3 regions of the Afipia sp. GW821-FHT04G03 genome follow, and region 1 is predicted to be linked to each of the others. Evidence: predicted binding sites of a transcription regulator. Region 1 holds the regulator's gene; each other region holds the start of a gene.
The links. Region 1 encodes LexA, which represses DNA repair genes until DNA is damaged. Its sites were predicted from a motif close to TGTTCNNNNTGTGTTCNG; they were not measured.
Positions count from the first base shown of each region.

Region 2: the regulator LexA is predicted to act here: its motif matches at 3,978-3,995, upstream of AC07UB_RS19540 (PA0069 family radical SAM protein).
Region 3: the regulator LexA is predicted to act here: its motif matches at 3,503-3,520, upstream of AC07UB_RS11775 (metallopeptidase family protein).

Region 1 is NZ_JBWKSV010000001.1:652,427-659,208, reverse strand. Features, by position in the region: gene AC07UB_RS03265 (glutamine--tRNA ligase/YqeY domain fusion protein) at 1-154, shown strand, start outside; gene AC07UB_RS03260 (ComEC/Rec2 family competence protein) at 250-2,529, shown strand; gene lexA (transcriptional repressor LexA) at 2,540-3,253, opposite strand; gene AC07UB_RS03250 (molybdopterin molybdotransferase MoeA) at 3,420-4,628, opposite strand; gene moaC (cyclic pyranopterin monophosphate synthase MoaC) at 4,805-5,323, opposite strand; gene trpC (indole-3-glycerol phosphate synthase TrpC) at 5,325-6,146, opposite strand; gene trpD (anthranilate phosphoribosyltransferase) at 6,160-6,782, opposite strand, start outside.
Region 2 is NZ_JBWKSV010000004.1:296,785-303,566, forward strand. Features, by position in the region: gene AC07UB_RS19525 (MFS transporter) at 1-355, shown strand, start outside; gene AC07UB_RS19530 (glycosyltransferase family 39 protein) at 368-1,882, opposite strand; gene rnhB (ribonuclease HII) at 1,957-2,718, opposite strand; gene AC07UB_RS19540 (PA0069 family radical SAM protein) at 2,796-3,956, opposite strand; gene AC07UB_RS19545 (DUF3551 domain-containing protein) at 4,121-4,453, shown strand; gene AC07UB_RS19550 (glycosyltransferase family protein) at 4,633-5,205, shown strand; gene AC07UB_RS19555 (bifunctional helix-turn-helix transcriptional regulator/GNAT family N-acetyltransferase) at 5,293-6,231, shown strand; gene AC07UB_RS19560 (hypothetical protein) at 6,231-6,386, shown strand; gene moaB (molybdenum cofactor biosynthesis protein B) at 6,393-6,782, opposite strand, start outside.
Region 3 is NZ_JBWKSV010000002.1:518,716-525,497, reverse strand. Features, by position in the region: gene AC07UB_RS11805 (VOC family protein) at 1-187, opposite strand, end outside; gene leuC (3-isopropylmalate dehydratase large subunit) at 323-1,735, shown strand; gene AC07UB_RS11795 (hypothetical protein) at 1,822-2,202, opposite strand; gene AC07UB_RS11790 (hypothetical protein) at 2,357-2,578, opposite strand; gene AC07UB_RS11785 (hypothetical protein) at 2,832-3,143, shown strand; gene AC07UB_RS11780 (hypothetical protein) at 3,174-3,488, opposite strand; gene AC07UB_RS11775 (metallopeptidase family protein) at 3,649-4,047, shown strand; gene leuD (3-isopropylmalate dehydratase small subunit) at 4,222-4,827, shown strand; gene AC07UB_RS11765 (HpcH/HpaI aldolase/citrate lyase family protein) at 4,829-5,710, opposite strand; gene AC07UB_RS11760 (carbonic anhydrase) at 5,825-6,478, shown strand; gene AC07UB_RS11755 (TIGR00645 family protein) at 6,483-6,782, opposite strand, start outside.

The DNA of each region.
Region 1 (6,782 bases):
ACCGTCGCTGGCCGGCGCGAACGATCCCGGCACGATGCAGTTCGAGCGGCAGGGATACTTCTGCCGCGACCGCGACTCCACGCCCGGCAAGCTGGTGTTCAACCGCACCGTTGGATTGCGCGACACCTGGGCCAAGGTTGCATCCGAAGCGTGAAGATATAGTCGCGCATTCTGCATCCGTTCCGCTGTCCCTTTTGATGCACCGTCAGGTAGCATCCGATCGCGGGGACGCGCGGGCGGGGCGGCGCGATGGCCAGCCGGGACAACGATCAGCGGCGCACACAAGGCCGGGTGACCACCTGGCCGCCGCGGGGTGCTGCGCAGGCCGGCTCAGCCGCCGAAAGCGGCGCGGGTCTCTGGTCGTCGTGGATCGGCCTTCTGAAAAGCTGGTTGCGCGCCGAAGCGGGACCGGGGCGGTTGTTGCCCTGGGTGCCGGTCGCGTTCGGCACAGGCATCGCAGCGTATTTCGCGGTGGACCGCGAGCCAGTTGCGTCCGTTGCCGCCGTGACTGCGGCCGTCCTCTGCATCGCAGCGTTCCTCGCGCGTAGGCACCCGATGTTTCCGGCGGTGGTGATGCTGGCCGCGCTCGCGGCGGGCTTCGCGACGGCCGCGCTCAAGACCGCCCGGGTCGCGCATGGCGTGCTGGCGCGTCCGATATTCGCCGTGACCATGAAGGGCTTTGTCGAAACCCGCGATGAGCGCGAGCGCACCGATCGCTTCGTGCTGCGCGTGGAAGAGATGGAAGCTCCGCGCAGCGAAATCAAACTCGAACGTGTGCGGCTGTCGGTCAAGAAGGGCACTGCGCCTGCGGTCGGCAGTTTTGTTGAGCTGAAGGCGCGGCTACTGCCGCCGCTGTCGCCGCTGCGCCCCGGCAGTTACGATTTTGGCCGCGACATGTATTTCGCCGGGATCGGCGCATCCGGATTCGCGATGGGCGCGATCAAGACCATCGAGGCGCCGCGCAGCGGCGGCACATATCTACGTTATGCCGCGACGATGCAGGGGATGCGCGATGCAATCGACGCGCGGATTCGTAGTGTGCTCAACGGCGATTCACGCGCCATTGCAACGGCGCTGCTCACCGGACGCCGCGACGCGATTTCCACGCCGGTGAATGACGCCATGTTTATCTCCGGGCTTGGCCATGTGCTGTCGATCTCCGGCTATCACATGGCGGTGGTGGCGGGCGTCGTGTTCTTCGCGGTGCGTGCGCTGCTCGCGCTGTTTCCCGGATTAACGGTGACGTTCCCGATCAAGAAATGGTCGGCGGCGGCGGCCTTCGTCGCGGCGTTGTTCTATCTGCTGTTGTCGGGCGCGGAAGTCGCGACCCAACGCTCGTTCTTCATGACGGCGGTGGTGCTGATCGCGGTGATGGTCGACCGCCGCGCCATCACGTTCCGCACCCTCGCGGTTGCGGCCATGATCGTGCTGCTGATCGCGCCGGAGGCGCTGGTGCATCCGAGCTTCCAGATGTCGTTCGCGGCAACGCTGGGACTTGTAGCGCTGGTTCAACTCGGGATGCCGAACCTGTTCGCGTCGCCGGACAATACGCAGGTGGCGCGCGCCGCGTTGTGGGGCGGCCGCGAAATCACGATGCTGGCGCTGGCGTCGCTGGTCGCGGGATTTGCGACGATGCCTTATGCGGCGTTTCACTTTCATCGCGTGACGCCTTACGGCGTGCTGGCCAATCTTGCTGCGATGCCGGTGGTGTCGGTGCTGGTGATGCCGGCCGGATTGCTGGGGCTGCTCGCCATGCCGTTCGGCTTCGACGGCGTGTTCTGGCGGCTGATGGATGTCGGCATCGGCTGGATGATCGCGGTGGCGCAATGGGTCGCCGCATTGCCCGGCGCCATCGGACGGCTTGCGGCGTTCGGGGCCGGGCCATTGGCCGCGATGAGCGCGGGCATCATCGTGCTCGGTCTGTTGCGGACGCCGCTGCGCTGGGTAGGAGCGGGGCTGATCGTGCTCGCAACGGCGTGGGCGCTGACGACACCGCAGCCGGATATTCTCGTGGCTGGCGATGGGCACACTGTCGGGGTACGCGGCAAGGATGGCAGGCTGCGCCTGATGCGCACCGGCAAGGATGCTTTCCTGTCGCGCGAATGGCTGGCCGCCGATGCCGATACCCGCACGGCGGCCGATCCGTCGCTGATAGATGGTGTGTCCTGCGACCATGCGGGATGCGTGGTGCAAGCGGAAGGCGGCGCCACCATCGCTCTCACGCTGAAACCTGGAGCTTTCGCGGACGACTGCGCGCGGGCCGCCGTGATCGTGACGTTGCGGCAGGCGCCCGCTGATTGTGCGGCCATGGTGCTGGATCAGGACACGCTGCGCAGGCGCGGCACGCTCGCCTTGCGCAAGACCGCCGACGGCTATGCCGTCACAGCCATCAGGCCGCGCGACGTCGATCGCCCATGGTCTGCGGCAGTTGCGGAGGATGAGTCACAGACTCCGGCGTCTCGGCCGAATGTCCCGGCGCGCTCTGTCGATGCGACGCCCGCCGAAAGCGACCTCCAGCCGGACGATTAATTCTCGAGGCTCAATACTTCCGGAGCAGGCCGATCAGCTTGCCCTGAATGCGCACGCGGTTGGGCGGCAGGATCCGGACTTCATAGGCCGAGTTGGCAGGCTCAAGCGCAATGGATGCGCCGCGCCGCCGGAAACGCTTCAGGGTGGCTTCTTCCTCGTCGATCAGCGCGACCACGATGTCGCCGGTGTCGGCGCTGTCGTTGCGCTGGATCAGCACGGTGTCGCCGTCGAGAATACCGGCTTCCATCATGGAATCGCCGCGCACTTCGAGGGCGTAGTGTTCGCCAGACCCGAGCATGTCGGGCGGCAGGCTGATGGTGTGGCTGCGGGTTTGGAGCGCCTCGATGGGCGTACCGGCCGCGATCCGTCCCATGACCGGCACGGAGACGGGGAAGTTCGTATCGTCCTCGTGGCCAGCGGAGCTACTGCTGCGGACCTTGCCGAGGTTGCCCTCGATGACGCTGGGGGTGAATCCGCGACGGCCGTTGCCGCCGGCACCCGAATTCCCAAGCTCCGGCAGTTTGATGACTTCAATCGCGCGGGCACGGTTGGCGAGCCTGCGGATGAAGCCGCGTTCTTCCAGAGCCGTGATCAGCCGGTGGATGCCGGACTTGGAGCGCAAGTCCAGCGCGTCCTTCATTTCGTCGAACGAGGGCGGAACACCAGCTTCCTTCAGCCGCTCGTTGATGAAGCGCAGAAGCTCGTATTGTTTGCGTGTCAGCATCTATCTGGTCCCCGATCGCCTTTGCTCCGATGCCGCGCCTCTCTGGATACGGACCGTTGGACGGCCAATCAGGAGTTGCGAGTCACTCGAAACAAATCATGAACGAACACTATCTGTTCCATATGTGTTCCGCAACCCCTTAATTTCACGTCAACGACGGGGAGCTTTAGTTGGGAAGCCGGAGGATCGTGCAGGGCGAGCCGGCAGGGGCCGCTGGTGCGAAGGGTGGGCGGACGATAAGCGCATCCGCCGCCGCCAGATTGCCCACCAGAGAACTGTCCTGAGGGCCTACCGAGGTTGCGACGGGCACGCCCTCAGCGCCTGTCTCAAGCCGGGCCCGCAGATGATCCTGCCGCTTGTCGTTGGCTGGCAGCTCGCGCCCCAGCACGGCCCGCTCCAGGACATGATCGACCTGGGTTCGTCCCGACAGCGCGCGGATGAGCGGCACCAGAAACAGGAAGGCGCAGACATAGGATGACACCGGGTTGCCGGGCAGGCCGAGCACGCGCATCGGCCCGAGCCGTCCGTGCATCATCGGCTTTCCGGGCCGCAGCGCGATTTTCCAGAAAGCCATGTCGACGCCTTCGGCTTTCAGCGCAGTCTGAACAAGATCGTGGTCGCCGACGGAAGCGCCGCCGGTGGTCACAAGAACATCGACGCCAAGATCGCGCGCGCGCCGGATGGCATCGGTTGTCGACTCGAGCGTATCGCGCGCGATGCCGAGATCGATGGGGTCCGCGCCTTCGTTGCGCGCGAGCGCGAACAGCGCGAACACGTTGCTGTGGACGATCTGGCCCGGCGCGGGCTTTGTGCCCGGCACGACCAGTTCATCGCCGGTCGCGAGGATCGCGACCCTTGGGCGGCGATGCACCGGCAGTTGCGGATGGTTCATGCTCGCGGCCAGCGCAAGCGCGCGGTCGGTCAGGAGCGATCCCCGCCGCAGCCCTGTTTCGCCTTCGCGGAAATCGATGCCCGCCGGCCGGATGTTTTTTCCCGCCGCGATGGCCTCGTTGACGATCACGGTGTCGCCGTCGCGCGCGGTGTCTTCCTGAATGATGACGGCGTCGGTCCCGGCCGGGATCACGCCGCCGGTGAAAATGCGCGCGGCTTGTCCCGCGCCGACGGTCGCATTGAACGGGCGGCCGGCGGCGACTTCGCCAATGACTTTCAGGCGTGCGCCCGAAACAGCATCGGCGGCGCGAACCGCATATCCGTCCATCGCCGACATGTCGGCGGGCGGCTGGGTGCGCAATGCTGCGATGTCACGGGACAGCGTGCGATGAAACGCGTCGTTCAGCGCGGCCATTTCTTCGGGAAGCGCGGCTGCGTCCTTGAGGACGGCGGCATAGGCTTCGGCGACCGGCATCAGCGCCATGGGACGCTCCTTACGAGTGGAGTGGATTTGACATTCGCTTCCACCCCGCAGCGAGTACGCAAAGCGAATGTCAAATCCGAAACTCCACTCGAAGTCTATATTTGCTAGTGGTCCTTTGGTTTTAACATTCGCATAAAGGCCTGCTGAAACGGGGTGCGAATGTTAAAACCGGACCACTAGTAGTCGGCGAGATAATGGCCGGACTTGCCGCCCTTTTTCTCGACGAGGCGAACGCCTTCGATATGAATGCCGCGCTCGACGGCCTTCACCATGTCGTAGATCGTGAGACATGCCACCGACACGGCGGTCAGCGCTTCCATCTCCACGCCGGTGGGGCCCTTGACCTTCACCGTCGCGCGCACGCGGCAGCCGGGCAGCTTGGTGTCGGGCGTGATGTCGATGGTGACTTTCGAGAGCGCCAGCGGATGACAAAGCGGAATGAGATCGGAGGTGCGCTTCGCCGCCATGATCCCGGCGACGCGCGCGGTGCCGAGCACGTCGCCCTTGGTGGCGTTGCCCTTCACGATCAGATCGAGCGTCTTGCGGGTCATGACAACATGGCCCTCGGCCACCGCCACGCGCTCGGTGTCGGGCTTTGCCGAAACATCCACCATGCGGGCCTCGCCCTTGGCGTCGATGTGGGTGAGGGCGGAGCCTGCTTTTGTCTTTGACTTTGTCCTGGATTTTTTGGCCACGTCAGCGCGTCCCGGTGGCGCGCTGCGCACCGTCGCGCGCCAGCAGCGTGCGGGTGGCGGCCGCGACGTCGGCCTGCCGCATCAGGCTTTCGCCGACGAGGAAGGTCGACATACCGACCTTCTCGAGGCGCGCAAGATCCTGCGGCGCGAAGATTCCGCTTTCGCCCACGCTGACGCGATCCTTCGGAATCAGCGGCGCGAGTTCTTCGCTGGTGGCGAGCGTCGTCTCGAATGTGCGCAGGTTGCGGTTATTGACGCCGAGCAGGGGTGAACGCAGCGTCAGCGCGCGATCGAGTTCTTCGCGATTGTGAACTTCGAGCAGCACGTCCATGCCATGGGCGAAGGCCGCGTCCTCGATATCCTTCGCCGCTGCATCATCGAGCGCGGCCATGATGATCAGGATGCAGTCTGCGCCGTGCGCGCGGGCCTCGGCCACCTGATAGGTGTCGTACATGAAATCCTTGCGCAGCACCGGCAGCGAGACCGCTGCGCGTGCTGCGACCATGAACGCGAGCGAGCCCTGGAACGACGGCGTGTCGGTCAGCACCGAGAGACACGCTGCGCCGCCGGCCTCATAGGCTTTCGCCAGAACTGGCGGATCGAAATCCGCGCGAATGAGCCCCTTCGACGGCGAGGCCTTCTTGATCTCCGCGATCAGCGCGTAATCGCCGCGCGCATGTTTTTCGCGGATGGCGTTGACGAAACCGCGCGGCGCGGGAGCCGCCTTGGCGCGCGCCTCGATCTCGGCAAGCGGAAGCGCGCGCTTGGCTGCGGCGATTTCCTCGCGCTTGTAGGTTTCGATCTTGTCGAGGATGTCGGACAAGGGCAGTTGCTCCTCAAGCATTGGAGACTGCGACAAGGCGCTTCAGCCTGTCGAGAGCCGCGCCAGTGTCCAGCGCCTTGGTACCGAGCGCAACGCCTTCCTTGAGGTCCTTTGCCTTGCCTGCGACCACGAGTGCTGCGGCGGCGTTCAGGAGCGCGACATTGCGATACGCGCCCGGCTTGCCTTCGAGCACATCGCGCAGCGCTTTGGCGTTGGCTTCGGCGTCGCCGCCTCTGAGTTCCTCAGCCGTGGCGTGCGGCAGCCCGCCGTCCTCGGGCGCAACCTCGAAGGTGCGGATGTTGCCGTTCTCGAGGGCTGCGACAAAGGTCGGGCCGGTGAGGGTGATCTCGTCGAGGCCGTCCGAGCCGTGGACGACCCAGACCGATTCCGCGCCGAGATTTTTCAGCACCTGCGCGAGCGGCTGAACCCATTGCTTCGAGAACACGCCGACCATCTGCCGCTTGACGCCGGCGGGATTGGAGAGCGGTCCCAGCAGATTGAAAATGGTGCGGGTGGCAAGTTCGACGCGCGTGGGTCCGACGTTCTTCATCGCCGGATGATGCGTCGGCGCGAACATGAAACCGATTCCCGCCTCGGCGATGCAGCGGCCGACCTCTGCGGGCGTGATGTCGATCT
Region 2 (6,782 bases), on a different contig from region 1:
GATCGCGGCACTCGGCCTTCTGCTGGAGGCGACCGCCGCGACGATTGGATTGTCTGGCATCACCGCGCCGCATTTCTGGGCCGCCCTGTTCATGGTCGGCATGGGCTGGAATTTTTCGTTCGTCGGCGCATCGGCACTGATTGTCGAGACGCACCGTCCGCAGGAAGGCAAGAAAGTTCAGGCCTTCAACGATTTCATCGTGTTCGGGCTGGTGGCGATCGGCTCGTTCTCATCGGGCCAGTTGCTCGCCAGCTACGGCTGGTCGATGGTCAACATCGTCGTGTTCCCAGCGGTGGCCATTGCGCTCGCAGGCCTCGCTCTTTCCGCGATGATGCAGCGGCGAGTATCCGTGTAACCCCGCTCTCGCCTATCGGGATGCCTGCGGTCGCACGATGCCCCAGCCGATCCGCAGCAGCGCCTGACGGCCCCGCACCTTGTGCTCGAACGCGCGCGGCACTTCCGGCACAAGACCGGGAAACCGTTTCACGATGTCAGCGGGTGGCGTGCCAGCCGTATCCGCCGCGCGCCAGACCACCACGCCGCCGGTCTCGTTGAACGATGCCGGGGTAATCCAAGGCGTCTGTTGCGGCGTCGCATCGAGCATCACATGCGGACGCGAGGGTGCTGCGAAACCGATCAAGGTCGCGATCTGCGGATCGCCTGCGACTGCCGCAAGCGGACGGCCAGTGCGCCGCTCGAAATTCTCGCCGAAGAAAACGCCGATGTCGCGCGCGGGAAGCGATGTTCCAACGTCAGCGCTGCCAATCCACGGCTGGATGAACGTGATGCCCAGAACGACGACGACCGGCGCCGCCATGATGACGAGCCAGACCGAGCGCAGCCACTGTTGCCGGCGCAGCGGAATGAGATCGCCCGCGGTGACCACCACCGCGAGCCCGGAAAGCAGCAGCGCAATGCCGTCACCGCCGATGATCTGGTCCTTGCCGAACAACGCCGACATGAAACTGAGCGTGATCGCGGGGACCAGTACGAAAACATAGACGAACAGCCGCGCGAAGGGATCGAGCGGCGGGCGATAGATGATCGGCGCATCTTCCGCCTTGCGTTCCAGATAGCGGGAATTGGCGATCACCAGCAGCGCCACGCCAAACAGCGCGAACAGCAGGCCGGAGAGAAGCCCGATCCAGCCGAACAGCCTGTCCTGAAGTTCGGCCGCCGCGGGCAATGGCGGCAGCGCGGTCGTATCCGCGCGCAGCCACCACACCGCATAAGGCAATACCAGCACGATGACGACGACAGCCGCATAGAGCGGATCGGTCGATGCGAATGCGCGCCTGCCCCTCGCGGTCGCCGCCGCGAAAATGGCCAGCAAGGCCAGCAGCGGAATCGCCGCCGGCGTGGTCAGCACCAGCAGGCCGACCTCGACCGGCAACAGGAACCACGCGTTGCGCCGCCCCTGCCCGATGATTTGCCATGCATGAAGCAGCACCAGCGCCCACAACGGACGCGCCAGAATGAGTGGGCCGAATTCGATGCCGGGAAAGGAAAAGGCGGTGATCGTCGCCGTCAGCAACACGGCAAGCACCGCCTGCTGCGCTCCGACAATGGCGCGGCTGAGTTTGAACAGCGCCCAGAACGTCACAATGAAGCAAAGCTGCGACAGCAGGTAGACGCCGAAGATATGATTGCCGGACAGACGGAAAGCGATGTCCGCGAGCCAGAACGCGGCGGGCGGCCCAAGATGTGTGCCGACCTGATACTCCCGGCCGAAAGCCAGCACGGTCGCGACCTCACCCGGCGGGCTTCCGTACAGCAGCCACGGCAGGACCAGCCACACCGCCGCCTGCGCCAGCACCACGATCCAGAAGATCAGGCGCGGCCGGGCGCGAACCAGTTCAACGATCAGGGAGGTAAAACGCATGAAACGTATGAACCGGCATTCTGAGGGACTGCCTCACTGATAAGGCGCATCAAGCCATCCGGCAACCGAACCGCTCAGATGGCCGCAACGGCATCCTCAGCCACAACCGCCGCCTCGATTTCAACAGGCTCCGCCGCACCGTCCTGATCCGCGCCGTGTTTCTGCCGCGCGGCGGCAACAGGCGCGAAAAAGCGGCGGTGATGGACCGTCGGCCCGAGCCGGTCGAGCGCTTCGAGATGGGCCGGAACGCCGTAACCCATGTGGCGCTCGAAACCGTAGCCAGGGTGGTCGAGCGCCAGCCGGCACATCAGCCGGTCACGCGAGACCTTGGCGACGATCGAAGCCGCGGCGATCGAGATGACAATGCCGTCGCCGCCAATCACGGCCTCGCTTTCGCACGACGTATCCAGCCGGTCGCGTCCGTCGACGAACACATGCTGCGGCATTTCGGGCAAGGCATGAACAGCCCGGGCCAGCGCCCATAGCGACGCGCGAAGGATGTTGTCGCGGTCGATCCGCGATGGCGGCGCGACGGCGACCGAGACCAGCGCGGTCGCGCAAATTTCCTCGAACAGCGCCTCGCGGCGCTCCCGCGTCAGGCGCTTGGAATCGTCGATGCCTTTTGGAATCCGTTTCGGATCGAGGATCACGGCAGCGGCGACCACCGGACCTGCCAGCGGACCGCGACCGGCCTCGTCGCAGCCCGCGACCGGCCAGACGCCGCGCTTGATCAGCGCGCGCTCGCGCCGAAAGCTCGGCGGCGCCACGGCAACCACGCCGTTGCGCGGCGCGCGTTTCGCTGCCTGTGGAACCGCTGCGGATTTATCCCGAATCATGCGGCGATGCTGCGGGCGCGCGTGCCGCCCCGCAAGCCGGAATTTTCATTCTTGCCCGCTATTCAACCGAGCCGGCTTTAGAACAAATCAAGCTGCGCGTTGGCGCGCCTGGGCCGCGCGAAGTGGGCGGTCGTGAGTTTCGAGCGCCGCTTGTTGAGGCCGAGCTTCTCGCACGCGATCTCGAACCGCCGTCCGATCATCCACGCCATCGGGCCGGTGCCCTTCATGCGCGTTCCCCATTGCGAGTCGTAATCGCGGCCGTCACGCATGTCACGGATCAGCGTAAAGACATGGCGGTATCTGTCCGGATAGTTCGCCATCAGCCATTCACGGAACAGGTCGCGCACTTCAAGCGGCAGCCGCAGCAGCACGTAACTCGCTTCCTTCACGCCGGCGTGGGCGGCGGCATCGAGAATGCGCTCGATCTCGGAATCGTTCAGCGCCGGAATCACGGGCGCGACCATCACGGTCGAGGGAATGCCCGCATCGGCCAGCAGCCGCAGCGCCTCCAGCCGCTTCGGCGGCGTCGCCGCGCGCGGCTCCATGGTGCGCGCCAGCTTCGGGTCCAGCGTTGTCACCGAAATCGCGACCTTGGCGAGATTGCGCTTCGCCATCCGCGCCAGAATGTCGATGTCCCGTGTCACCAAGGCAGACTTCGTCACGATGCCGACCGGATGCCCGGTTCGCTCCAGAACCTCGAGAATGCCGCGCATGATTTTATGCTCGCGCTCGATCGGCTGATACGGATCGGTGTTGGTGCCAATCGCGATCATGCGCGGCTCGTAACCCGGTGCGGCCAGTTCCTTCTCCAGCAATTCCGGCGCATCAGGCTTGGCGAACAGTCTGGATTCGAAATCCAGCCCCGGCGAGAGCCCAAGATAGGCGTGGGTCGGGCGCGCGAAGCAATAAACACAGCCATGCTCGCACCCACGATAGGGATTGATCGAGCGGTCGAAACCGATGTCGGGCGAGTCGTTGCGGGTGATGACCTTGCGCGCGGTGTCGAGAGCGACAGTGGTCTGGAACGGCGGCAATTCTTCGAGGCTTTGCCAGCCGTCGTCGAAAACAACCCTGGCTTCGGCCTCAAACCGCCCGCTGGCGTTGGATTGCGCCCCGCGGCCCCTGCGCCGCTGGCGGTCGATGGCGACTTCGATCTCGGGAAAAGGAGAAGGAACACCCGCCGGCTCGGAGGGCGACGTGACCGGCGGGTGTTTGAGGGCATGGGATGCACGGCTCATGGGGTGAACATAGCACCGAATGAGAACAAAACAAGAACTCTCGCGCAGCGCTCACAGGAAATTTTGGAGCTGATTTTTCAGCCTGATTTTTCAGCGCCGATTTTTCGGAGCTTTTGTTTGCCTGCCGCGTTGACCGCCCGACGGACCATTGAAGGGAGACGATTATGCGAGAATTGCTTTATTCGACCGCCGCAGCCGCCGCGATTGCCGGCTCGGCTCTCTTGGCGACGCCAGCCTCCGCAGGCGCATTCTGCGCGACGCAAGCTGATGGACAGAGTTTCCGCAGTTGCGGCTATCCGACCTATGCCTCGTGCGCACGCACCGTGAGCGGCGCCGGCGGCCAGTGCGTGTCCAATCCCGGATGGCGAGGCGGTTATGGCGGATATGAGGATTCCTACGCCTATGCGCCGGGCCCTGCTTACGGCGCCGGATATTATAATGATGGACCGGGTTATTACCGCCAGCCCGGCATCGGGATCACCATCGGCGCCTACTGACCGATAGTCTCGACATCAAAAAGCCCCGGCGAACTTTCGCCGGGGCTTTCGTTTGGACCGGGCGGGTCCGCCGTTAACAAATGCCGCAAAAAGCTGCACCTGACGGGCTGTCCTGAGTGTGACAAGATGATAACGGTTCCGCACTAGGCATTGACGGACGAGCATTCCAGCCCCGGCCCATGATCAGCGTTGTCATTCCCACCGAAGGCGTCGAGCAACCTGTCGTTGCCACCCTCGCTGCCCTCGTTCCGGGGGCGGCCGCCGGAATCGTGCAGAAGGTCGTGCTGGTCGACCGGCCGGGCTCCGACACGATCGAGCGCGTGGCCGACATCGCGGGATGCGACTTCCTGAAATTCGACGGCTCGCGCGCAGCGGCCCTCGCGGCAGGGGCGGAGCAAAGCCGGTCGCCGTGGCTGCTGTTCCTGCTTCCCGGCGCCGTACTGGAAGCCGGCTGGATCGATGAGGCCGCCCAGTTCATGCAGCGGGTGTCGCTGAGCGGACGTCAGCGCGCAGGCATCTTTCGTTATGCGCGCTCGCCTTATGAGGAGGCGACGGTGCGCGACGGGATGAAATCCCTCGCCCGGTTTATTTCCGGCCCATCCGCTGACCAAGGCCTGCTGATCTCCCGCGACCATTATGAGCGCGTCGGCGGCTATGCCCCGGCTACGCGCCGCGCCGAGGCTAAACTGATCTCGAAACTTGGCCGCACCGGCCGCGCGGTGCTCAGAACCAAGATTTTCGTGGCCGCCTGAAGTAGTTGACCGCGTCAACAATAATACTTGACCGCGTCAACAATTTCATGAGAATGCCCGTCTGGACAAGACGAGGCACGTTCGCCGATGCGCGCACCTTCCAAAGACGGTCAGGACACGCGGATCGCGGCCGTCCGGCAGTTCAACCGGTTCTACACGCGCAAGATCGGCGTGCTCGAGCAGCACCTGCTGGAAAGCCCCTTCACGCTGGCCGAAGCCCGCGTGCTGTTCGAACTGGCGCATGGTGATGGCGCTCTCGCCAAGGACATCGGCGCCGAGCTGGGCCTCGACGCCGGCTACCTCAGCCGGATCGTTCAAGCGTTCACCGAACAAGGGCTGATCACACGCAAGCCGGTTCCGTCGGATCGCCGTCAGTTCAAGCTGGCATTGACCGCCAAGGGCAAGCAGGCCTTCGAGCGCCTCGACCGCACATCGCATCGGGAAGTCGGCAAGATGATCGACGCGCTTCCCGGCGATGGCGGGCAACGTCTGGTCGAGGCGATGACCACCATCGAACGATTGCTTGGCGACGAGCCGGCGGCCCGTCCGGAGGCGACGCTGCGCACGCACAGGCCCGGCGACATGGGCTGGGTCGTGCAACAGCACGGGTTTCTCTACGCGCAGGAATTTGGCTGGGATATTTCATTTGAAGGCATGGTCGCCGAGATCGTCGCGCAGTTTCTGAAAGATTTCGATCCGGCCCGCGAACGCTGCTGGATCGCCGAGATCGACGGCAAACAGGTCGGCTCGGTGTTTCTGGTCAAGCATTCCGACGACATTGCAAAGATTCGTCTGCTGCTGGTTGATCCGGCGGGACGCGGCATCGGCCTCGGCAAGCGGCTGGTCGATGAGTGCGTCGCCTTCGCGCGCCAGTCCGGCTACCGCAAAATCACGCTGTGGACGCAAAGCATGCTGCTTGCCGCACGCGGAATCTACCAAAACGCGGGGTTCAGACACGTCGCAAGCAAACCGCATCACAGCTTCGGTCATGACCTGACCGGCGAGACCTGGGAGCGCGACTTGTGATGCACGGGCGTGACGAGCGCGAATATCGCGTCACGCCCGAAATCATCGCCCTCCACACCGCCAAGGCCCGGCGGTTGCGGCTGCGCGCCTATCGCAAGGCGATGCGGATGATCCTTGCCGGCCTCTCGAAGGCCGTCAGCAAGGTTCGCCGCTGATCGGCGTCAGCTTCGCGCCTTGCCGCGCTTCAGGTGCTCGTCCAGCCGGGGCATGATCTCGACGAAGTTGCACGGCCTGGTGCGGTAGTCGAGCTGGTGCGCGAGAATGCCGTCCCATCCATCGCGGCACGCGCCCGGCGAACCGGGCAGACAGAAGATGAAGGTCGCACCGGCGACGCCCGCCGTCGCACGGCTCTGGATCGTCGACATTCCGATTTTCGCGTGACTCATCATGTGAAACGCAATCGAGAAACCGTCCATCCGTTTCTCGAACAGCGGCTCGACGGCTTCGGGCGTCACGTCGCGGCCAGTGAAGCCGGTGCCGCCGGTTGTGACGACAACGTCCACGCCTTCGTCGGCGATCCATGTTCTTAGTTTTGCGCGGATTGCCTCGAC
Region 3 (6,782 bases), on a different contig from region 1:
CTGGAAACGCATCCGACAGGAACAACGCACCGCCGTTGATCTCGAGTTCGCAATGCAGGATGCGCAGGCCGTCGAGTGCCGGCATCAGCGCCTTCTGCTTGGCGTCGAAAGCGGCGGTGTAGAAGGCGATCGCGCCCGCAGCAGGGGTAACGGTCAAATAGGGCGCAACCGGCGGGCGTGCGGTCATTGTGCGATCCTGCGTAAGCTATTATGTCGTCAGGATACTTTCCCCCCTCCCGTTAAGCGAGTAAAAAGGGGCGGAACTGAAAACCCGCGGCCCGGAGGCCGCAACACCCATCCGGACAGGTTAATCGGACACCCAATGGCCAAAGCGACCACACTCTACGACAAGATCTGGAACGACCATCTGGTCCACGAGGCCGAGGACGGCACCTGCCTGCTCTATATCGACCGGCATCTTGTCCATGAGGTGACCTCGCCGCAGGCCTTCGAAGGACTGCGCACGACCGGCCGCAAGGTCCGTGCGCCGAAGAAGACGCTCGCCGTGGTTGATCACAACGTCCCGACCACCGATCGTTCGAAACCGAATCCCGATCCGGAAAGCGCCGAACAGATCGCAGCGCTCGCGGAGAATGCGCGCGAGTTCGGCGTCGAGTACTTCAACGAGTTCGACAAGCGTCAGGGCATCGTGCATGTCATCGGCCCCGAGCAGGGCTTCACGCTGCCGGGCACGACGATCGTCTGCGGCGACAGCCACACCTCGACGCATGGCGCGTTCGGCGCGCTTGCGCACGGCATCGGCACGTCGGAAGTCGAACACGTGCTCGCCACGCAAACGTTGATCCAGAAGAAAGCAAAGAACATGCGCGCGACCGTCGATGGCGCATTGCCCGACGGTGTCACCGCGAAGGACATCATTCTGGCGATCATCGGCGAGATCGGCACCGCAGGCGGCACTGGCTTCGTGCTCGAGTACGCCGGTGAGGCTATTCGCGCGCTGTCGGTCGAAGGCCGCATGACTGTCTGCAACATGTCGATCGAAGGCGGCGCGCGCGCAGGCCTGATTGCCCCCGACGAGAAGGCCTACGAATTCCTGAAGGGCCGCCCGATGTCGCCGAAAGGCGCCGACTGGGATGCCGCCATGCGCTACTGGGAAACGCTGCGCACCGACGACGGCGCGCATTTCGATGCGGAGATTCGTCTCGATGCCGCGAAGCTGCCGCCGATCGTGACATGGGGCACGTCGCCGGAAGACGTGGTGTCGATTTCAGGCATGGTGCCGGACCCGGCGAAAATCGAGGATGAAGCCAAGCGCCTCTCCAAGCAGCGCGCGCTTGAGTATATGGGCCTCGTCGCCGGGACGAAGATCACCGACATCAAGCTCGATCGCGTCTTCATCGGCTCCTGCACCAATGGCCGCATCGAAGACTTGCGCGCCGCCGCGAAGGTTGTCGCCGGCCACACCGTCAACGGCAATCTCAATGCGATGATCGTGCCGGGTTCAGGTCTCGTGAAGGAGCAGGCCGAGGCCGAAGGGCTCGACAAGATTTTCATCAAGGCCGGCTTCGAGTGGCGCGAGCCGGGTTGCTCGATGTGCCTCGCGATGAATCCCGACAAGCTGTCGCCAGAAGAGCGTTGCGCGTCGACCTCGAACCGCAACTTTGAAGGCCGTCAGGGCTTCAAAGGCCGCACCCACCTGGTGTCGCCTGCCATGGCCGCAGCCGCAGCGATCGCCGGACACTTCGTCGATATCCGCGAGTGGCATACAACCTGAGCAGGCCAACCCCCGTCTCATCGCCGATGACATAAAAACAGGCGCTCTTTCGAGCGCCTGTTTTTGTTTGGTGGTTCGGGGCGAATTTAGAAGCCAAAGCCGAAACCGATCGCCGGTCCGAAGCCATAACCGTAACCATAAGGCCGATAGCCGTAGCCATATGGACGATAGCCGTAGCCATAAGGGCGGTAGTAGCCGTACGGCCGATAATAGTAAGGCCGCGGACGATAGTAGTAAGGCCGGTAGTAGGGACGATAATAGGGCCGGTAATAACGCGGGCCATAATAATATCCGTAACGCCGATAGTGGCGGCGGCGCGCACTGACATCCGTCGGCTTGGCATCGGCCAGACGCGCATCATGCGACACCGCAGGCGTCGGCTGTGCGGCGCTCGCAGGCGCAAGTGACATCCAGCCGGCAATTGAAAGAGCGGCAGCGACAGCCGCGGCTCCCACGAACTTTCTCATTGCAGTTCTCCTCAGATCGTTGCTCCACACGTTTAAGATAACGCGCACCACCGATTTCCGTTCACCACTCCGCCAACTAGCCAGCGTTGAATCTTGGGCCCGGGCGGGACCGCCTTCCGCTTCAAGCGGAATAAACAATCTGCCCCGTCCGGCATTAGGATGACTTCGGATTTGCAGCAAGATCATGACGCGGGCATTTCACCGTTTTGGTAAAGGCGCCGTTGTCGGCCGACGCGACATCAGTACCAGTGATGGCGGCGATGCCAGTGATGACGGTGGTGCCAATGGCGGCGGTGGTGCCAGCCATGGTGCCGATGCCAGCCGCGATGCCGGTGCCAGCGGTGATGGCCGCGCCAATGGACCTGCGTCGTGACATCCTCGGTTGCCAGCTTCGTAGAAGTCGAAGCGGCCGGGTTGAGAAGCGACACCGCCTGCGCACGGTCAACTGGCGCTGCGACCGCCAGCAGGCCGGCAACGGCCGCAAGCCCGAAAATTGTTCTGACGTTCATCTTCATGAATTCTCTCCCTTGGTCTGCGAGTTGAAACGAACCCCGGCGCATCGCGTTCCATCGATGCCGATGCATGTCCACGCCGGACGACGTGGCAGCAGGCTAAAAAGAGCGAGGTGAATGCGTCCTGAATGTCCGCGCCGTATTCATGAACGCACTTTCAGCGTTGCCGTTCGTGAACCTGAAACAAGACCGGCGCGTATCTCTGAAAGGAACCAGAGGAGAGTTGTGATGGCGCACGTCTCACGATTGATGCTCGCAAGCAATGCATTGATGATGTTGCTCGCAGGTCATGCCCACGCGTCGCAAGGACCGGGCACTACGCCGGGAACAGCCGGCACGTTCACGCAGGTGGCGATGGCCATCGCTGTTTATGGATTATGCGCGGCGGCGATTGCCGCGGGCGCAATCGGCACGTTCAGGAAAAAATGAGACTATGAAAACAATCGCGCGGAGTGCGGGTTACCCGCGCCAATGGCAGTTCATGCGCGGCACGATCACCGTTCCGCTCGGACGGTATTCCTGCTCGTAATACGTGTTGCAGACCCGCACCGAATTCGGCCCCGGATAATTTGAACCGCGATAGACCGGGACGCGGCGCGGTGCGCGCCGAATGACCCTGCGGCTCTGCGCGGAAAAGTCCTGCACCATCGGCCCTGAAGTCCGCGCCTGTGGCGTCGCCGCGACCGCCGGCGTCTCTGCCCGTGCACTGCCTGGCATCGCCAGCGCAATCGCGCCCGCGCAAAGACCAAAAAGAATTGCCGAAGTCCGCATCATGGTGGCGTCCCGTGCTTTCAATTCGCGTTCCGTGAGCGGCAACGTCTCCGATTGAGACGGGCGCGTCAACATCAAGAAGCCGCCGGTCGAAGCCCTGCTGCGGCAATCCAGCGTCCGATGCACTCTTGGCCCCGCCCGCCAAGCCCTCTAAACAAGGCCGATGTGGCCGACAGCAAAATCCCCCACCCTTGAGGACATCGAATCCATCGCGCATGACGCCTACGCGCGCCTGCCCAAACATTTCCGGGACCTGTGCGAAGGACTGATCATCCAGACCGACGACTTCCCCTCGGATGAGGTTCTCGAGGAGATGAAAGCGCAGAGCGAGTTCGATCTGCTCGGGCTCTTCCAGGGCGTCGGCCTGCCGTTCCGCTCGAGCGGCGATATCGCGCCGATGCCGAACATGATCTGGCTCTATCGTCGCCCCATCCTCGATTACTGGGCCGAGCATGACGAGACGCTCGGCCATATCGTCACGCACGTTCTGGTGCACGAGATCGGCCACCATTTCGGCCTGTCGGACGACGACATGGAGGCCATCGAGGCGAGCGTGATCTAAGGCGTGATCCCGAAAAGCGGGATCCGGTTTTCGGACAAGATCTGCCCCTTCACGCAGCGCACGCCGCACGTCTGCGCATGGCGTTCATGATGTGTCCTCCCTCAGCGCATAGCCTTGACGGCCACGATGATGTATTTAGAACAGCTCAAATTGCATCCGGTTCACGGGAACATCATGGACAAGTTTACGACACTCGAAGGCGTGGCGGCACCCTTGAAGATCATCAATGTCGACACCGACATGATCATCCCGAAGCAGTACCTCAAGACCATCAAGCGCACTGGCCTCGGCAAGGGCCTGTTCTCCGAACAGCGCTACAAGGACGACGGCAGCGAGAACCCGGATTTCGTGCTCAACAAGCCTTCCTATCGCAAGGCCAAGATTCTTGTGGCCGGCGACAATTTCGGTTGCGGATCGAGCCGCGAACACGCGCCCTGGGCGCTGGCCGACTTCGGCATCCGCTGCGTCATCTCGACGTCGTTCGGCGATATTTTCTACAACAACTGCTTCAAGAACGGGATCCTGCCGATCCGGGTGTCGCAGGACGAACTCGACAAGCTGTTCGACGACGCCGACCGCGGTGCCAACGCCACGCTGACAGTCGATCTCGAAAAGCAGGAAATCCGCGGGCCCGACGGCGGCACGATCAAGTTCGAGATCGATCCGTTCCGCAAGCATTGCCTGTTCAACGGCCTCGACGACATCGGCCTCACGATGGAGAAGGGCCAGTCCATCGACGTGTTCGAGGCGAAGGAAAAAGCCTCGCGGCCGTGGTTGTAATTTAGTTCGTCTTCAAAGCCGTGATCGCGTCAGCAATCGCGATAGTGCGCTTCGCCATCTCGACATGCAGCCGTTCGACCATTTGTCCGTCGAGCTGAACCACACCCTTGCTGGCGTTTTCCGGCAGATCGAACACACCCATGATCTTGCGCGCTCGGGCGATCTCATCCGCCGGTGGCGTATAGGCCGCGTTCGCCGCGTCAATCTGGCCCGGATGGATCAGCGTCTTGCCGTCGAAGCCCATATCGCGGCCCTGCGCGCATTCTTTCGCGAAGCCGGCGACGTCGCTGATGTCGTTATAGGGGCCGTCGAGAATTTCGAGGCCGTAAGCCCGCGCGGCCAGGATGCAATGCGCGAACAGCGGCAGCATCGCCGTGCGCCCCGGCAGCATCCGCATCCGCGTCTCGCGCGCGATGTCGTTCGGCCCCATGATGAAGCCCACAAGCCGTTTGTCGCCTTCGCGCGCCGTGGCCGCAATCTGTTCCGCAGACAGAACGCCGATCGGCGTCTCGATCATCGCCCAGAGGCCGATCGCCGGATCGGCCTTGAGCACGCGCAGACGCTCCTCAAGCTTTTTCACGTCATCCGGACTTGAGATTTTCGGCACCAGAATTCCGTCCGGCCGCGCGGCCGCAGCCATGGCCAGATCGTCTTGCCACCACGGCGATTCCAGATTGTTGATGCGAATGATGATTTCGCGCCTGCCGAAACCCCTGGCCGCGACTGCTTCCGCGATCTGGTCCCGCGCCACAGGCTTGGCGTCGGGCGCGACGGAATCCTCAAGATCCAGGATCACGCCGTCGGCCGGAAGGTTGCGCGCCTTGTCGAGCGCCCGTGCATTGGAGCCCGGCATGAACAAGACACTGCGGCGCGGACGGTTCATCGTTTTGTTCCTGAATTCGGATTGCCTGCGTTAGCACTTCGGATCACGGCCCGAAAGACTTGTCCCGGGCTGCCAGCTAGGTTAGCCAACGGGGGAAAATTTGCGAGGCTTCCCATGTCGCCCTTTCCTGAACGCCTGCTTGCCGGCTATCAGGCCTTCGTCACCGAGCGCCTGCCCACCGAACAGTCCCGTTATCGCGAACTGTCCCAGGGCGGCCAGTCACCTGAATCCATGGTGATCGGGTGCTGCGACTCCCGCGTCTCTCCGGAAGTGATTTTCGATGCTGGTCCCGGCGAACTGTTCGTGGCGCGCAACGTCGCCAATCTGGTCCCGGTCTATCAGCCTGACGGCAATGCGCATGGCGTATCGGCGGCGCTGGAATATGCGGTTCAGGTCCTGCAGGTGAAGCATATCGTCGTACTTGGCCATGCGCAGTGCGGCGGCATCCGCGCGTTCGTCGACAAGAGCGCGCCGCTGACGCCCGGCGACTTTATCGGCAAATGGATGTCGATGTTCGTCAAGCCGGGTGAAATCGTCGAGCAGCGCGACCACGAAACGATGCAGCAATTCGTCACGCGAATCGAGAAGGCAGCGGTGCTGCGCAGCCTCGAAAACCTGATGACATTTCCGTTCGTGAAAAGTCCCGTCGAGAGCGGCAAACTGCGACTGCACGGCGCTTATTTCGGCGTCGCCGAAGGTTCATTGTCGATCGTCGATCAGACCACGAACGAGTTCAGCCGCGTCTATCACAGCGTGTTGAGCAACTAGTGGTTTAATGTCCGGCCTTGTCGGACGCGCCGTGGCCGCCGAGCCGGTCCGACCACACGATCAGCAGCGTCGAAACCACGAACACGAGATGGATGCCGGCCAGCCAGCCCATCTTCTGCGCATCGAACGCCACGTCGATATTCATGAAAGCCTTGAGCACCTGGATCGCCGAAATCGCGACGATCGACGCCAGCAATTTTTGCTTCAACCCCGCGAAGTCGACCTTGGTCATCCATTCCGGCCAGTCCGGATGGCCGCGCGGATCGATCCGTGACACGAAATTCTCGTAGCCCGAGAACACCAC